Regions from separate parts of the Paenibacillus sp. FSL R10-2778 genome, predicted to be linked through region 1. Evidence: a T-box and tRNA genes for the amino acid it is inferred to sense, from the RefSeq annotation. Region 1 holds a T-box; the other regions hold tRNA genes.
The links. The T-box of region 1 lies ahead of NST40_RS25265 (arginine--tRNA ligase). A T-box ahead of a tRNA ligase gene usually reads a tRNA of that ligase, here a tRNA-Arg.
Positions count from the first base shown of each region.

Region 1 (5,170 bases):
ACCCGTTGCTCCGGTTACACCAGCTACTCCTGTTGCTCCCGTTACACCAGCTTCACCCGTTGCTCCGGTTACACCAGCTACTCCTGTTGCTCCCGTTGCTCCTGCTACGCCAGTCGCTCCGGTTACTCCTGTTTCACCCGTTGCTCCGGTCGCTCCAGTTGCACCAGTCTCTCCTGCTCCGGTCGCTCCGGTAGCACCCGTTGCTCCATCCGCTCCTGTTGCTCCATCCGCTCCCGTTGCACCAGTCGCACCAGTCACTCCATCTGCTCCTGTTGCTCCATCCGCTCCCGTTGCACCAGTCGCACCAGTCACTCCATCTGCTCCTGTTGCCCCAGTCTCTCCTGCTCCGGTCGCTCCTGTGGCACCCGTTGCTCCATCGGCCCCCGTTGCTCCAGTCGCCCCAGTTACTCCGTCTGCTCCTGTCGCCCCTGTCTCTCCTGCTCCGGTCGCTCCTGTGGCACCCGTTGCTCCATCGGCTCCCGTTGCTCCAGTTGCACCAGTCACTCCATCTGCTCCTGTTGCCCCAGTCTCTCCTGCTCCGGTCGCTCCTGTGGCACCCGTTGCTCCATCGGCCCCCGTTGCTCCAGTCGCCCCAGTTACTCCGTCTGCTCCTGTTGCCCCAGTCTCTCCTGCTCCGGTCGCTCCTGTGGCACCCGTTGCTCCATCGGCCCCCGTTGCTCCAGTCGCCCCAGTTACTCCGTCTGCTCCTGTCGCCCCTGTCTCTCCTGCTCCGGTCGCTCCTGTGGCACCCGTTGCTCCATCGGCTCCCGTTGCTCCTGTTGCACCTGTAGCTCCATCTGCTCCTGTTGCCCCAGTCTCTCCTGCTCCAGTCGCTCCCGTTGCTCCGTCTGCTCCCGTTGCTCCTGTTGCACCTGTAGCTCCATCTGCTCCTGTTGCCCCAGTCTCTCCTGCTCCAGTCGCTCCATCCGCTCCAGTTGCACCAGTCGCGCCAGTTGCTCCATCGGCTCCTGTAGCTCCAGTCTCTCCTGCTCCGGTCGCTCCTGTTGCACCCGTTGCTCCGTCTGCTCCCGTTGCACCAGTCGCCCCAGTTACTCCGTCTGCTCCTGTAGCTCCAGTCTCTCCTGCTCCGGTCGCTCCAGTTACTCCATCCGCTCCGGTTGCACCAGTTGCACCTGTAGCTCCATCGGCACCTGTTGCCCCAGTCTCTCCTGCTCCGGTCGCTCCAGTGGCTCCATCCGCTCCCGTCGCCCCGGTTGCACCAGTCACTCCATCTGCCCCTGTTGCACCTGTCGCCCCAGTCTCTCCTGCTCCGATAGCACCCGTTGCTCCGTCTGCTCCCGTTGCTCCTGTTGCTCCATCCGCTCCCGTTGCACCAGTCGCCCCGGTCGCGCCAGTTATCCCTTGCGTTACACCAAGCAATTCTGCATGTACAAGTCGATGGGCAGTCACAATCTGGCCAACGCTATTTTTTCCCCATACTGAGATTTGAATCGGATCATCTACCAGACTTGTAGTTGTAAAAATAAATTCAAACGCATCAAAATCGGCATAATAATCACGTGTTATAACTTCATTAGGTGCTACATTTATCAGCTCGCTGACATATAAAGTTCTTGTCCCATCCATATAGTATCCTTGAACAAGAGCCATTGATGAATCAATGTCACTTCGGTTATCAATTTTGACAGTAACATGCTGAGTAGGTCTTACACCCCCTACCATACTATTGTCTATCGGTCCGGTAGATAAATAACTCAATTTCTCATCACTCCTTTAACGTTAACTGTGTCACAAAAATAATTATTAAATTAATACTGCCTGCTTCTCCCACGCAACTATGCGATGAGGATCTACCAATGCCCCTGAGTTCTGTTTACCCCAGACTGAAATCCCAACCTCTGCTTCAACCGCTTCTACTGTTGTAAACACAAATTCAAATGCGTCCAAGTCGGCAAAATAGTTCTTAGTTAAAACTTGATTAGGTGCTAGATTTACTGTTTCATTCACATACATCGTTCTTGATCCGTTAAGAAGGAAACCTTGAATAACTAGATTATAAGGATTAAGAGAATCCCGATTAACTACTTTTACGGTTACCAGTTGCGACGGTCTGACCCCTAGGATCGGGCTGTTATCTATAGGTCCAGTAGAAAAAATAGCCATGTTTTATTCACTCCTCCCTTCCACTACAATTTGAAAGATTAGTGGCTCCGTATAGTAATATTCCTTGGCTTGAGTTAGCGTGTGGACTGTTGTGCAAAGGAACAGCTGGTCCTATAACAAGACAGCCTTCTTTTTCCAAATTTATAATCTACTAAACTGATAAGCTAACAACAAAGAGCAACCAAGATTGTTAAGAAGCTAACCACTATTGCTTTTTATGAAATATTAGGTATACTGGTAAAAATTAATTAAGCATCGATGAGCGGGAGAGTAGTTAACGAGATCTAGTCCTCAGCGAGCCGGGAGAGTGTAAGCCGGTACAGATCCCTTTAATGAAGCGCACCCGTGAGATGGACTTCTGAACCTTAGTAGGAAGTCCCGGCTGAAGGCCGTTATCCCGTAAGGTGGCTGAACAACTTGTTCAGCAACGAGAGTGGTACCGCGAGCGCTAAAGCCCTCGTCTCTTTTGAGACGAGGGCTTTTTTGTATTTTCAAAGGAGGGTATACCATGTTAAATCAAATCATCAAAGACGGAATCGAGCACAGTGTACAACGTGTATTCAATACCTTAGGAGCTGACTATCCAGAGGACATTGCCATTCTGATCGAACAGCCAGCTAATCTAGAGCATGGTGATTATTCATGCAATATCGCTATGCAGCTAGCCAAAACTCTACGTAAATCCCCAATGGTCATAGCAGAATTAGTGAAAGCAGAGCTTCAATTCCAAGGGCGCCTCGCCGGTCTTTTACAAAAAGTTGAAGTCGCTGCTCCCGGATTTATCAATTTGTATATGAATTGGCAAAGCTGGGCTGAACATTCCTTTGAACTGCCTGCCAGCACTGGGGAAAAAGTCATCATCGAGCACACTTCTATCAACCCCAACAAAGCCGCCCACGTAGGTCATCTAAGAAACGCCTGTATCGGCGATACTCTAGTCAGAATTATGAAAAGAACTGGGTATAACGTAGAGGTCCATAACTACATTGATGATCTCGGCAATCAGCTGGCGGATACAGTTGTTGGATTATTAAATATATCTTTAGAAGGGGAACACCAACGTTTCGGTGATTTTTGCTGGGATCTTTATGCCAAAGTGAACAAAGAATATGCGCTGAACTCTGAGATGACACATAAGCGCACAGATATACTGCACTCCCTTGAACAAGGGGGCGGTAACGAAGCCTGGCTGGGCAACCTTGTAGCTGAACGTATCGTTAGAGAGCATGTAGAGGAAATGAAACATTTTGGAATTTATTATGATTTGCTGGTATGGGAGAGCAGTATTTTAAAAGAGGGATTTTGGGCAGCCGCAGCTGAGCTACTGAAGCAGACAGCCGTTTTTGTACAAGAGACTGAAGGTAAACTCGCAGGCTGCTGGGTGCTGAAGCAAGGAACAGAGGCTAACATTGGAGCGGATTCAGAGGAGCATCAGCTCGATAAGGTGCTGGTGCGTTCGAATGGGATTTTAACGTATACAGCCAAAGATATTGCCTATCATCTCTGGAAATTTGGTCTTTTGACCAAAGATTTCTCCTATAGCGAATTCTCGTCCGGTTTATGGACAACTGGATTAACTGGAACCCAAGAATCTTATGGGCAGGCGGACAGAGTCATCAATGTGATCGATTACAGACAGGAATATCCACAACAGATGGTTAAGCAAGCCTTAGGGGCACTAGGTTATAACGAGCAAGCAGACAAACTCCATCATGTGAGCTATGGTGTTGTATCTCTTAGTCCCGCTTCGGCGGCCGAGCTGGGTATAGATATTTCAGAAGGCAAATCTTCTTATGCTATGTCCGGACGTCAGGGAATCGGGATTAAGGTAAGCGATCTGGTGGAGCTTATGGAACAGAACATTGAGCACACACGTTCCGATAAAGACGGTCTCTCCAGCCGATTGATTGCCACTGCTGCGATTCGCTACTATCTGCTGCGGTTTAATTTAGGAACGGAAATCGTGTTTGATTTCAAACAGGCTACCGAAATATCCGGCAATACCGGAGTTTATCTGATGTATACTTTTGCGCGTGCGACAAGCGTTTTGAGTAAAGCTACGATCCCAATCCTTACAGCTGCCGCACAGCTTCAGTTCCCTTCCGAATTGGAAAAAGCAGAGCTTGCCCTGCTAAGACAGCTAAGTCTCTGGCCGGAGATATTACATTCAGCAAGTATAGAGTTAACGCCAAATACGCTCTGCACTTACGCACATACCTTAGCTACACTGTTCAACAACTTCTATTCTGCATGTCCGATTCTAAAAGGAGATCCAGCTACGATCGAATTCCGCCTCTGGCTCACTTCAAGATTCAAGGACATCTTGGGAGATGTGCTCGAAGTGCTTGGGTTACCGACACCGAGCCGAATGTAAAAAACACAAAAAAGGCAATTTCCGCGCTTAACGCGGAGATTGCCCTTCTATATATAATGTTACTTATAAATCTCTATCACATTTCCAACTTCCGTGCTGAGACGATCAAAGTCCGCACGTTTGATGCGAACACCACCACTACGATAGCGGTTAGGTGTACCTTCTGTTTGCACTTCCGTACCGTTGATAGTAATTTGACTAATCTCACGACCTGTAAGGTGATAGATAAAGTCTACCTTAGTGCCTGCATATTCAAAGCTGAAGTGCATTCCATCCAGCGATTCCGGCAGAATCGGGTCAACAATTAAGTCTCCACCTTCCGTACGGATCCCCAGTGCATTCGAGATTAACTGGTTCATATAGATCCCAGGACCGCTGGAATAGATTCTCCAGCCACCTTTAACAGCTACGTCACCATTGCGCAGTTTATCGAAATTCTCCTGTGCCTCATAACGGGTGTTAAATTTACCATCCGAGCTACTGAAATAGGAGTTAGCTTGACGTAGTTCAGCGTTTGGCACCACATCGCGGATTCCGATCGGATTAATCGCTGCCAGACCCTTCCAGACCTGATCGGTTTTACCGAGCTTAGCCATAGCCTCTACATAACGGATATGTGCATGCACATATTGTAGTCCAATTTCCCGGCCAAAGTTAGCCGCTTGCTCCGCA
Region 1 covers NZ_CP151956.1:5,614,937-5,620,106, forward strand. The annotation lists gene NST40_RS25255 (collagen-like protein) at 1-1,719, opposite strand, end outside; gene NST40_RS25260 (hypothetical protein) at 1,765-2,124, opposite strand; T-box leader at 2,374-2,592, shown strand; gene NST40_RS25265 (arginine--tRNA ligase) at 2,633-4,498, shown strand; gene NST40_RS25270 (cellobiose phosphorylase) at 4,558-5,170, opposite strand, start outside.

Region 2 (5,170 bases), 2.3 Mb from region 1:
TAACGGAGGCGTTCCAAGGTTCCCTCAGAATGGTTGGAAATCATTCGCAGAGTGCAAAGGCATAAGGGAGCTTGACTGCGAGACCTACAAGTCGAGCAGGGACGAAAGTCGGACTTAGTGATCCGGTGGTACCGCATGGAAGGGCCATCGCTCAACGGATAAAAGCTACCCTGGGGATAACAGGCTTATCTCCCCCAAGAGTCCACATCGACGGGGAGGTTTGGCACCTCGATGTCGGCTCATCGCATCCTGGGGCTGAAGTAGGTCCCAAGGGTTGGGCTGTTCGCCCATTAAAGCGGTACGCGAGCTGGGTTCAGAACGTCGTGAGACAGTTCGGTCCCTATCTGTCGTGGGCGCAGGAAATTTGAGAGGAGCTGTCCTTAGTACGAGAGGACCGGGATGGACGTACCGCTGGTGCACCAGTTGTTCCGCCAGGAGCATGGCTGGGTAGCTACGTACGGACGGGATAAGCGCTGAAAGCATCTAAGCGTGAAGCCCCCCTCAAGATGAGATTTCCCAATTAGTAAGACCCCTTGAAGACGACGAGGTAGATAGGTTGGAGGTGGAAGTGCAGCAATGCATGGAGCTGACCAATACTAATCGGTCGAGGGCTTATCCTAAAAATACCCCAAAAAGTGAAGAAGAAGCTGCGAAGCTAATTCCGAATACTTTCCGGGGGCCCCGTAAGAAGGGCAAACGCAGATTCGTTTCGGATTCAGTTTTCAGGCGATTAAGCCTGAGCATTTACGCTGTAAATGCCCGTTTGGTGGCGATAGCGGAGGGGTTCCACACGTACCCATCCCGAACACGACCGTTAAGCCCTCCAGCGCCGATGGTACTTGGACCGAAGGGTCCTGGGAGAGTAGGACGCCGCCAAGCGGACAACCACATTACCCGTGGTATTTTTTTTGCCCTTAATATTAATATGTCTTAGAAGGGCCTTTAGCTCAGCTGGTTAGAGCGCACCCCTGATAAGGGTGAGGTCGGTGGTTCGAGTCCACTAAGGCCCACCATATTCCCTGATAGCTCAGTTGGTAGAGCACTCGACTGTTAATCGAGTTGTCACAGGTTCGAGTCCTGTTCGGGGAGCCATTTATGGAGAGGTGTCCGAGTTTGGCCGAAGGAGCACGATTGGAAATCGTGTAGGCGCCACAAGCGTCTCGAGGGTTCGAATCCCTCTCTCTCCGCCATAAAAATTATTAGCATGGCCCGTTGGTCAAGGGGTTAAGACACCTCCCTTTCACGGAGGTAACATGGGTTCGAATCCCATACGGGTCATATCATGGAGGCTTAGCTCAGCTGGGAGAGCATCTGCCTTACAAGCAGAGGGTCGGGGGTTCGATCCCCTCAGCCTCCACCATATTATTTTCACTGACGCGGGGTGGAGCAGCCCGGTAGCTCGTCGGGCTCATAACCCGAAGGTCGCAGGTTCAAGTCCTGCCCCCGCAACCAATTTACTCTTATACATTATGTTTAGGGATAAGCTGGTATGGTGAAAATGAATAGTATATACTAATTAATGACGCGGGGTGGAGCAGCCCGGTAGCTCGTCGGGCTCATAACCCGAAGGCCGCAGGTTCAAATCCTGCCCCCGCAACCAATTTACACTTATGCATTATGTCTATGGAACCGTGGTGTAGTTGGCCTAACATGCCTGCCTGTCACGCAGGAGATCGCGGGTTCGAATCCCGTCGGTTCCGCCATTTAGTTAATTATTATTGGGGATTAGCCAAGCGGTAAGGCAACGGACTTTGACTCCGTCATGCATAGGTTCAAATCCTATATCCCCAGCCATTTATGAGAGCCATTAGCTCAGTTGGTAGAGCACCTGACTTTTAATCAGGGTGTCGAAGGTTCGAGTCCTTCATGGCTCACCATTTTGTTTAAAGTGTGCGCGTGTGGCGGAATTGGCAGACGCACCAGACTTAGGATCTGGCGTTTCACGACGTGGGGGTTCGAGTCCCTTCACGCGCACCATGTTTTTGCGGACGTGGCTCAGCGGTAGAGCATCGCCTTGCCAAGGCGAGGGTCGCGGGTTCGATTCCCGTCGTCCGCTCCATATAGATTTTGCGCCCTTAGCTCAGCTGGATAGAGCGTTTGACTACGAATCAAAAGGCCGGGAGTTCGAATCTCTCAGGGCGCGCCATTTTTATTACTAAGCAGTTATAGTATTGTTAACGGGATGTAGCTCAGCTTGGTAGAGCACCTGGTTTGGGACCAGGGGGTCGCATGTTCAAATCGTGTCATCCCGATTTTATACCTTTGCGGGTGTAGTTCAATGGTAGAACTTCAGCCTTCCAAGCTGATAGCGTGGGTTCGATTCCCATCACCCGCTTATAAAGAGAAACACCTGCCGGTATTAGGCGGGTGTTTTTTTGTATAGTTAAGCACGTATGGATACAATAGGAACTAGAGATTTTATTTGAGGAGGGGCCAATGTTTGAATTTGAAGCAAGGTTAGTCAGACCAGATATGAATGGGAGTTGGACATATCTTACGGTTCCTTTTGACGCTGAACAAATATATGAAACTAAATCAAGGATACAAGTTAAAGGAAGCCTGAATGACATTCCCTATAGAGGAACACTCATGCCGCATGGTAATGGGAAACATTTTATGGTCGTGAAAAAAGAACTGCGAGACTTAGCCCATGCTCAACCTGGAGATATAGTTCGGGTGACAATGGAACAAGATCATCAATTGCGGGAGATAGAAGCTCCAGAAGATTTTCTGGACGCACTAAGCAGCAATGAGCAGGCAGAGGTATATTATAACAGCTTGGCTTATTCCTATCGGAAGGAATATGTGAGCTGGATCGAAGGGGCGAAAAGACCGGAAACCAGAGCAGCAAGGATCCAGAAGTCAGTTAATAAGCTGGAAGAAGGTTTGAGGCTTAAATAATAGAACAGCGTCCTCCTCCTTAATATCTGGAAAGGGACGCTGCTGTAGCGGGTATATAAGGGATCGTCCTTATATAAGAACGCCTACTTCACCATTATTCACGAACTTAATGCTTTCGATCTTCACCTCTAGTTGACCTGAAGGAATCGCTAGCTGACAAGTACTGCCGAGCTCAGCCAGCAGCAGCTGCATGCCTATAGGTGACAACATAGAAATCTTGTTATCGTTAGGTTCTGCTTGGTTAGGAAATACGATGGTATAGATATCTGTAGTATTATCGTCCAAGTAACGAAGCTGCAGCTGACTTCCGATAAAGACCTGTGAATTTAAATCTTCACCATTGAACTCAGTTAGTAATTGTTCCAGCTCGGAGCAATAACGGGATAACAGCGTTTCAGCGTTGCTTCTATCCTTGCTCCGTACCGGAAAGTACTGATTTAGAAATGCGATTTTTTCCTCATCAAAATAGATAAGCTGCTGAAGCAGCTGTGTCCGTGAGCCTTCATAGATAAGACTATGGTTCATAGTAGATTTCACCCCCTCTAAGTAGCACATTCCTTGTAAACCTGTTATGGTGTGTTGCCATCTTAAAATCCCTCCTATACAAATAGAGGTCCCCCAATGGAGACCTTCTGATCAGTATACCAGCTTCTATTTGTAAATCCAATCCATTTTAAAAGGGGAATTAAAACCTTCTAAATATTGTAATGAAAACCTTTGACTATTACATACTTGGGTGCTATGATAGGCTGATGCATAGGCATTTCGTAGAAAACTGCGAAATGCCTATACTGTATTTTGAAGATATTTTTACATTAATTGTTACCTGGGGAGTGATACGCCATGTACATTTCGTTGAGTTCACATATAGATTCCAGAACTATAAAATAACTACTTAATTTATTAAAGGAGGAGATCAGGATGATTCAAGTTAAAGAGTTTGTAGATGCTGATAATTCTTATGCAGAGAATAAAGCTAATGAGTTCCTGGCAGGACTACGGGAGGAACAGATTGTGAATATCTGTTACGGTTCGGTAGTTAAATCATCACGTGATGGGGCAGAGCACCAAAGAACCACTATACTGGTCGTGTATAAGACAAATGAAAGGCAATAACTGGAACACGTTTTTTTCATGTCTATCCATTGTCTCCACGCTGGGCGTTGTGATTGTCATCATTTATTATGTTTTCAGCTAATTAGCAAAAAGAGGACCTTTCCCATCTACGGGCAAAGGTCCTCTTTAGTTTATAAGTGCATTTACAATCTTACATTCCGTCTGGTACAGATAAACCCAAACCGGATGCGATACGCTGTCCCAAGTCTGGATCAGCTTTAAAGAAATGCTCAATCTGGAGACGTTTGATATCGTTACTTTCAACAGGAGTCATAGCGCCAACGATATTTTGAACTAGACGGGTACGTTCTTCTTCAGACATTAGACGGTACAAGTCACCTGGTTGTGTATAGTGATCGTCACTATTGTAGGAGACACTATCCGCATAACCAGAGACTTCGAACGGCGATGTTTTATGCTGCGGTGATTCTTTAGGTCCTCCTAAGCTGTTAGGCTCGTAATAGGCACCGGAACCGCCATTGTTGCCCAAGGCCATACCACCATCACGTTGATAGTTCTTCACTTCTACTTTTGGACGGTTGATAGGTAAACTGTTATGGTTGGGACCAACCCGGTGACGGTGTGCATCACCATAAGCGAACAGACGGCCTTGTAGCAATTTATCAGGCGAAGCTTCAATACCAGGAACGAAAGAGCCGGGGGAGAATGTAACTTGTTCTACTTCAGCAAAGTAGTTCTCCGGATTGCGATCCAATACCATACGTCCAACCTCGATTAACGGATAATCTTTTTGCGACCAGACCTTTGTTACATCAAATGGATCAAAACGGTAAGTCTTCGCATCCTCGATTGGCATAATTTGCACGTAGAGCTTCCAAGCAGGGAAATCTCCTTTATCAATAGCATTAAACAAGTCCTCTGTATGATAATCCGGGTTTTCCCCAGCGATTTTGGCAGCAAGGTCTGCATCTAGATTTTTAATGCCTTGTTCTGTTTTGAAATGGTATTTCACCCAGACTGCATTGCCCTCGGCATTTACCCACTTGAAGGTATGGCTACCGAACCCATGCATATGTCTCAGCGTAGCTGGAATTCCGCGATCCGACATCAAAATCGTTACCTGATGCAGAGATTCAGGCGATAAAGACCAGAAGTCCCATACAGCATTCGGGTTCTTCAGATGTGTCTGTGG
Region 2 covers NZ_CP151956.1:950,611-955,780, forward strand. The annotation lists rRNA gene NST40_RS04095 (23S ribosomal RNA) at 1-620, shown strand, start outside; rRNA gene rrf (5S ribosomal RNA) at 763-879, shown strand; tRNA gene NST40_RS04105 (tRNA-Ile) at 937-1,013, shown strand; tRNA gene NST40_RS04110 (tRNA-Asn) at 1,017-1,092, shown strand; tRNA gene NST40_RS04115 (tRNA-Ser) at 1,098-1,190, shown strand; tRNA gene NST40_RS04120 (tRNA-Glu) at 1,207-1,278, shown strand; tRNA gene NST40_RS04125 (tRNA-Val) at 1,285-1,360, shown strand; tRNA gene NST40_RS04130 (tRNA-Met) at 1,376-1,452, shown strand; tRNA gene NST40_RS04135 (tRNA-Met) at 1,524-1,600, shown strand; tRNA gene NST40_RS04140 (tRNA-Asp) at 1,626-1,703, shown strand; tRNA gene NST40_RS04145 (tRNA-Gln) at 1,720-1,794, shown strand; tRNA gene NST40_RS04150 (tRNA-Lys) at 1,802-1,877, shown strand; tRNA gene NST40_RS04155 (tRNA-Leu) at 1,893-1,977, shown strand; tRNA gene NST40_RS04160 (tRNA-Gly) at 1,985-2,059, shown strand; tRNA gene NST40_RS04165 (tRNA-Arg) at 2,070-2,146, shown strand; tRNA gene NST40_RS04170 (tRNA-Pro) at 2,179-2,252, shown strand; tRNA gene NST40_RS04175 (tRNA-Gly) at 2,265-2,335, shown strand; gene NST40_RS04180 (YdeI/OmpD-associated family protein) at 2,437-2,901, shown strand; gene NST40_RS04185 (GreA/GreB family elongation factor) at 2,971-3,426, opposite strand; gene NST40_RS04190 (sporulation protein Cse60) at 3,823-4,017, shown strand; gene katA (catalase KatA) at 4,169-5,170, opposite strand, start outside.
Region 2: it has a tRNA-Arg gene. The T-box ahead of NST40_RS25265 (arginine--tRNA ligase) is inferred to sense a tRNA for this amino acid. The anticodon was not compared.

Region 3 (5,170 bases), 640 kb from region 1:
CATAAGGTTAAAGCCAATAAGGAGTGAGTTGAGATGAAACAGGAATTCGGGGATTATATGAAGCATCTTCGGGAAACAAAAGGACTCACCATTAATCAATTAGCAGCAGCAGCCGGAATTAGCGGTTCGCAAATTTCCCGGATTGAGAATGGATTAAGAGGGGTTCCTAAACCAACCACGTTACGCAAAATTGCTGAGGCCACTGGCGTCCCCTACGGGGAGCTAATGGATCAGGCAGGGTATTTGCAGGACCAGACTCTTTCAAGCGATGAGGCTGTCCCAGATTGGGCTACAAGCAAAGATAAAAGAGACTTTCGAAAAATGCTAGAGGATGATGGAGAGCTGATGTTTGACGGAATTCCATTAGACAAAGAAGATAAACAGAGGATTAAAGATGTACTAACCGGATTGTTCTGGGAAGCCAAACAGATGAATAAGAGAAAAAAATCCAAAGACACTAAATAACTATACTAACATGCTGCAGGTGAAGAACATGGATGAACTGATCAATAGTCTGATTAAAAAATATAAAACCAACTGCCCGTTCGAGCTTGCCGCAGCACTAGGCATTCAAATCCGCTTCATGAACCTGGGGACTGGCACAAAGGGATTATATTATCGAAAACTAAGAAGAAGGTTTATCGTCATTCATAATGAGTTGCCTGTAGAATGGCAGCGCTTCGTTTGTGCGCATGAATTAGGACATGATCGGCTTCACAAGGGGATCAATCGCTTTTTTCTGGAGGAAAGCTCCTATTTCTCTCCTGGGAAGCTTGAACGTCAAGCTAATGTCTTTGCTGTAAAATTACTTTCTTCGGGCCGAAGCCCCGAACAAGAGGAATCATGGAGAAACTATTATCTACGGATTGGAATTCCACCGGAAGTCCGATTTTTTTTGGAGGAATAATAGAACATATGTTCTTTAGCTGTATTTATATGTATATTCAATACATAACAAAAAGCCCTTACCGAAGTAAGAGCTTTTGAGCAGCGATTAAGCTGAGTATCGGGATGACACGATTTGAACATGCGACCCCCTGGTCCCAAACCAGGTGCTCTACCAAGCTGAGCTACATCCCGTTACTATAAAATTATGGAGCGGGTGATGGGAATCGAACCCACGCTATCAGCTTGGAAGGCTGAAGTTCTACCATTGAACTACACCCGCAAAGGTGAAAATCGGGATGACACGATTTGAACATGCGACCCCCTGGTCCCAAACCAGGTGCTCTACCAAGCTGAGCTACATCCCGTTATAAATACTATAATTGCTTAATAATAAAATGGCGCGCCCTGAGAGATTCGAACTCCCGGCCTTTTGATTCGTAGTCAAACGCTCTATCCAGCTGAGCTAAGGGCGCAAAATTATGGAGCGGACGACGGGAATCGAACCCGCGACCCTCGCCTTGGCAAGGCGATGCTCTACCGCTGAGCCACGTCCGCAATAAGTGGTGCGCGTGAAGGGACTTGAACCCCCACGTCGTGAAACGCCAGATCCTAAGTCTGGTGCGTCTGCCATTCCGCCACACGCGCATGATAATAATAAAAGTGAGCCATGAAGGACTCGAACCTTCGACACCCTGATTAAAAGTCAGGTGCTCTACCAACTGAGCTAATGGCTCGCACTTGGCTGGGGATATAGGATTCGAACCTATGAGTGACGGAGTCAAAGTCCGTTGCCTTACCGCTTGGCTAATCCCCATTGATGGTACCTCTATGTTGCCCATAATCTCTTAGGAAGATTATGGTGGAGGCTGAGGGGATCGAACCCCCGACCCTCTGCTTGTAAGGCAGATGCTCTCCCAGCTGAGCTAAGCCTCCATATCTATGGGACCCTCTAAGGGTAAGTACAAGTAAAAGTTGGTGACCCGTATGGGATTCGAACCCATGTTACCTCCGTGAAAGGGAGGTGTCTTAACCCCTTGACCAACGGGCCTTGCAAATCTGTGGAGCTCTCAACCGGATTCGAACCGGTGACCTCTTCCTTACCATGGAAGCACTCTACCTGCTGAGCTATGAGAGCATGGCTCCCCGAACAGGACTCGAACCTGTGACAACTCGATTAACAGTCGAGTGCTCTACCAACTGAGCTATCAGGGAATATCCGCTTGGCAACGTCCTACTCTCCCAGGACCCTTCGGTCCAAGTACCATCGGCGCTGGAGGGCTTAACGGTCGTGTTCGGGATGGGTACGTGTGGAACCCCTCCGCTATCGCCACCAAACGGGCATTTACAGCGTAAATGCTCAGGCTTGATGCCTGAAAACTGAATCCGAAACGAATCTGCATTCTACATATAGGATAAGCCCTCGACCGATTAGTATTGGTCAGCTCCATGCATTGCTGCACTTCCACCTCCAACCTATCTACCTCGTCGTCTTCAAGGGGTCTTACTAATTGGGAAATCTCATCTTGAGGGGGGCTTCACGCTTAGATGCTTTCAGCGCTTATCCCGTCCGTACGTAGCTACCCAGCCATGCTCCTGGCGGAACAACTGGTGCACCAGCGGTACGTCCATCCCGGTCCTCTCGTACTAAGGACAGCTCCTCTCAAATTTCCTGCGCCCACGACAGATAGGGACCGAACTGTCTCACGACGTTCTGAACCCAGCTCGCGTACCGCTTTAATGGGCGAACAGCCCAACCCTTGGGACCTACTTCAGCCCCAGGATGCGATGAGCCGACATCGAGGTGCCAAACCTCCCCGTCGATGTGGACTCTTGGGGGAGATAAGCCTGTTATCCCCAGGGTAGCTTTTATCCGTTGAGCGATGGCCCTTCCATGCGGTACCACCGGATCACTAAGTCCGACTTTCGTCCCTGCTCGACTTGTAGGTCTCGCAGTCAAGCTCCCTTATGCCTTTGCACTCTGCGAATGATTTCCAACCATTCTGAGGGAACCTTGGAACGCCTCCGTTACTCTTTAGGAGGCGACCGCCCCAGTCAAACTGCCCGCCTGACACGGTCCCCGTACCCGATTAGGGCACTAGGTTAGAACCTAGATACGATCAGGGTGGTATCCCAACGGCGCCTCCACCGAAGCTTGCGCTCCGATTTCTACGGCTCCCACCTATCCTGTACAGATCGTACCCAAATTCAATATCAAGCTGCAGTAAAGCTCCATGGGGTCTTTCCGTCTTGTCGCGGGTAACCTGCATCTTCACAGGTATTAAAATTTCACCGGATCTCTCGTTGAGACAGCGCCCAAGTCGTTACGCCATTCGTGCGGGTCAGAATTTACCTGACAAGGAATTTCGCTACCTTAGGACCGTTATAGTTACGGCCGCCGTTTACTGGGGCTTCGGTTCATAGCTTCGGGTTACCCCTAACCACTCCCCTTAACCTTCCAGCACCGGGCAGGCGTCAGCCCGTATACTTCGCCTTGCGGCTTCGCACAGACCTGTGTTTTTGCTAAACAGTCGCTTGGGCCTTTTCACTGCGGCCCCCTCGTGCTATTCACACTACCGGGGCACCCCTTCTCCCGAAGTTACGGGGTCATTTTGCCGAGTTCCTTAACGAGAGTTCTTCCGCGCGCCTTAGAATTCTCTTCTCGCCTACCTGTGTCGGTTTGCGGTACGGGCACCTTCTCCTGGCTAGAGGCTTTTCTTGGCAGTGTGAGATCATGACCTTCGCTACTACAATTTTCGCTCCCCATCACAGCCCAGCCTTATCGATGTGCGGATTTGCCTACACATCAGCCTCACTGCTTAGACGGACATCCATCAGTCCGCGTCACTACCCTCCTGCGTCACCCCATCGCTCATAGCGGATTACGGTGGTACAGTAATTTCAAACTGTTGTCCTTCGACTACGCCTTTCGGCCTCGCCTTAGGTCCCGACTTACCCTGAGCGGACGAGCCTTCCTCAGGAAACCTTGGGCTTTCGGCGGATCAGATTCTCACTGATCTTTTCGTTACTCATACCGGCATTCTCACTTGTGTAGTGTCCAGCGCTCTTTTCAGTACACCTTCAACCCCTACACAACGCTCCCCTACCCCAGATGCAAAGCATCTAGCCATAGCTTCGGTGGTGTGTTTAGCCCCGTTACATTTTCGGCGCAGAGTCACTCGACCAGTGAGCTATTACGCACTCTTTCAATGGTGGCTGCTTCTAAGCCAACATCCTGGTTGTCTGTGCAACTCCACATCCTTTCCCACTTAACACACACTTGGGGACCTTAGCTGATGGTCTGGGCTGTTTCCCTTTTGACAATGGATCTTAGCACTCACTGTCTGACTCCCGGCAATAAGTATATGGCATTCGGAGTTTGACTGAGCTTGGTAATCCTTGCGGACCCCGCACCCAATCAGTGCTCTACCTCCACTACTCTTATACCGAGGCTAGCCCTAAAGCTATTTCGGGGAGAACCAGCTATCTCCGAGTTCGATTGGAATTTCTCCGCTACCCCCACCTCATCCCCGCACTTTTCAACGTACGTGGGTTCGGGCCTCCAGTGCGTGTTACCGCACCTTCACCCTGGACAGGGGTAGATCACACGGTTTCGGGTCTACGTCCACATACTAATTCGCCCTATTCAGACTCGCTTTCGCTGCGGCTCCACCTTCTCGGCTTAACCTTGCATGTTAAACGTAACTCGCCGGTTCATTCTACAAAAGGCACGCCATCACCCATTAATAGGGCTCTGACTTTTTGTAAGCACACGGTTTCAGGTTCTATTTCACTCCCCTTCCGGGGTGCTTTTCACCTTTCCCTCACGGTACTGTTTCACTATCGGTCGCCAGGTAGTATTTAGCCTTAGCAGATGGTCCTGCTGGATTCATACGGGGTTTCACGTGCCCCGCACTACTCGGGATCCGTCTCGGAGAGAATACAGTTTAGGTTACAGGGCTTTTACCTCTATCGCGGGCCTTTCCAGACCTCTTCACCTACCATATTCCTTTGTAACTCCATGTGAGACGTCCCACAACCCCTAAGAGCAAGCTCTTAGGTTTAGGCTGTTCCGCGTTCGCTCGCCGCTACTGACGGAATCACTATTGTTTTCTCTTCCTCAGGGTACTTAGATGTTTCAGTTCCCCTGGTCTGCCTCTACACACCCTATGTATTCAGGTATGAGTAACTGCGAATTACCACAGCTGGGTTTCCCCATTCGGACACCCCCGGATCAAAGCTTGCTTACAGCTCCCCGAGGCAGTTTCGTTGTTCGCCACGTCCT
Region 3 covers NZ_CP151956.1:6,253,839-6,259,008, forward strand. The annotation lists gene NST40_RS27985 (helix-turn-helix transcriptional regulator) at 34-465, shown strand; gene NST40_RS27990 (ImmA/IrrE family metallo-endopeptidase) at 494-907, shown strand; tRNA gene NST40_RS27995 (tRNA-Pro) at 1,007-1,080, opposite strand; tRNA gene NST40_RS28000 (tRNA-Gly) at 1,095-1,168, opposite strand; tRNA gene NST40_RS28005 (tRNA-Pro) at 1,180-1,253, opposite strand; tRNA gene NST40_RS28010 (tRNA-Arg) at 1,285-1,361, opposite strand; tRNA gene NST40_RS28015 (tRNA-Gly) at 1,369-1,443, opposite strand; tRNA gene NST40_RS28020 (tRNA-Leu) at 1,450-1,533, opposite strand; tRNA gene NST40_RS28025 (tRNA-Lys) at 1,550-1,622, opposite strand; tRNA gene NST40_RS28030 (tRNA-Gln) at 1,628-1,702, opposite strand; tRNA gene NST40_RS28035 (tRNA-Val) at 1,746-1,821, opposite strand; tRNA gene NST40_RS28040 (tRNA-Glu) at 1,862-1,936, opposite strand; tRNA gene NST40_RS28045 (tRNA-Thr) at 1,948-2,023, opposite strand; tRNA gene NST40_RS28050 (tRNA-Asn) at 2,025-2,100, opposite strand; rRNA gene rrf (5S ribosomal RNA) at 2,107-2,223, opposite strand; rRNA gene NST40_RS28060 (23S ribosomal RNA) at 2,297-5,170, opposite strand, start outside.
Region 3: it has a tRNA-Arg gene. The T-box ahead of NST40_RS25265 (arginine--tRNA ligase) is inferred to sense a tRNA for this amino acid. The anticodon was not compared.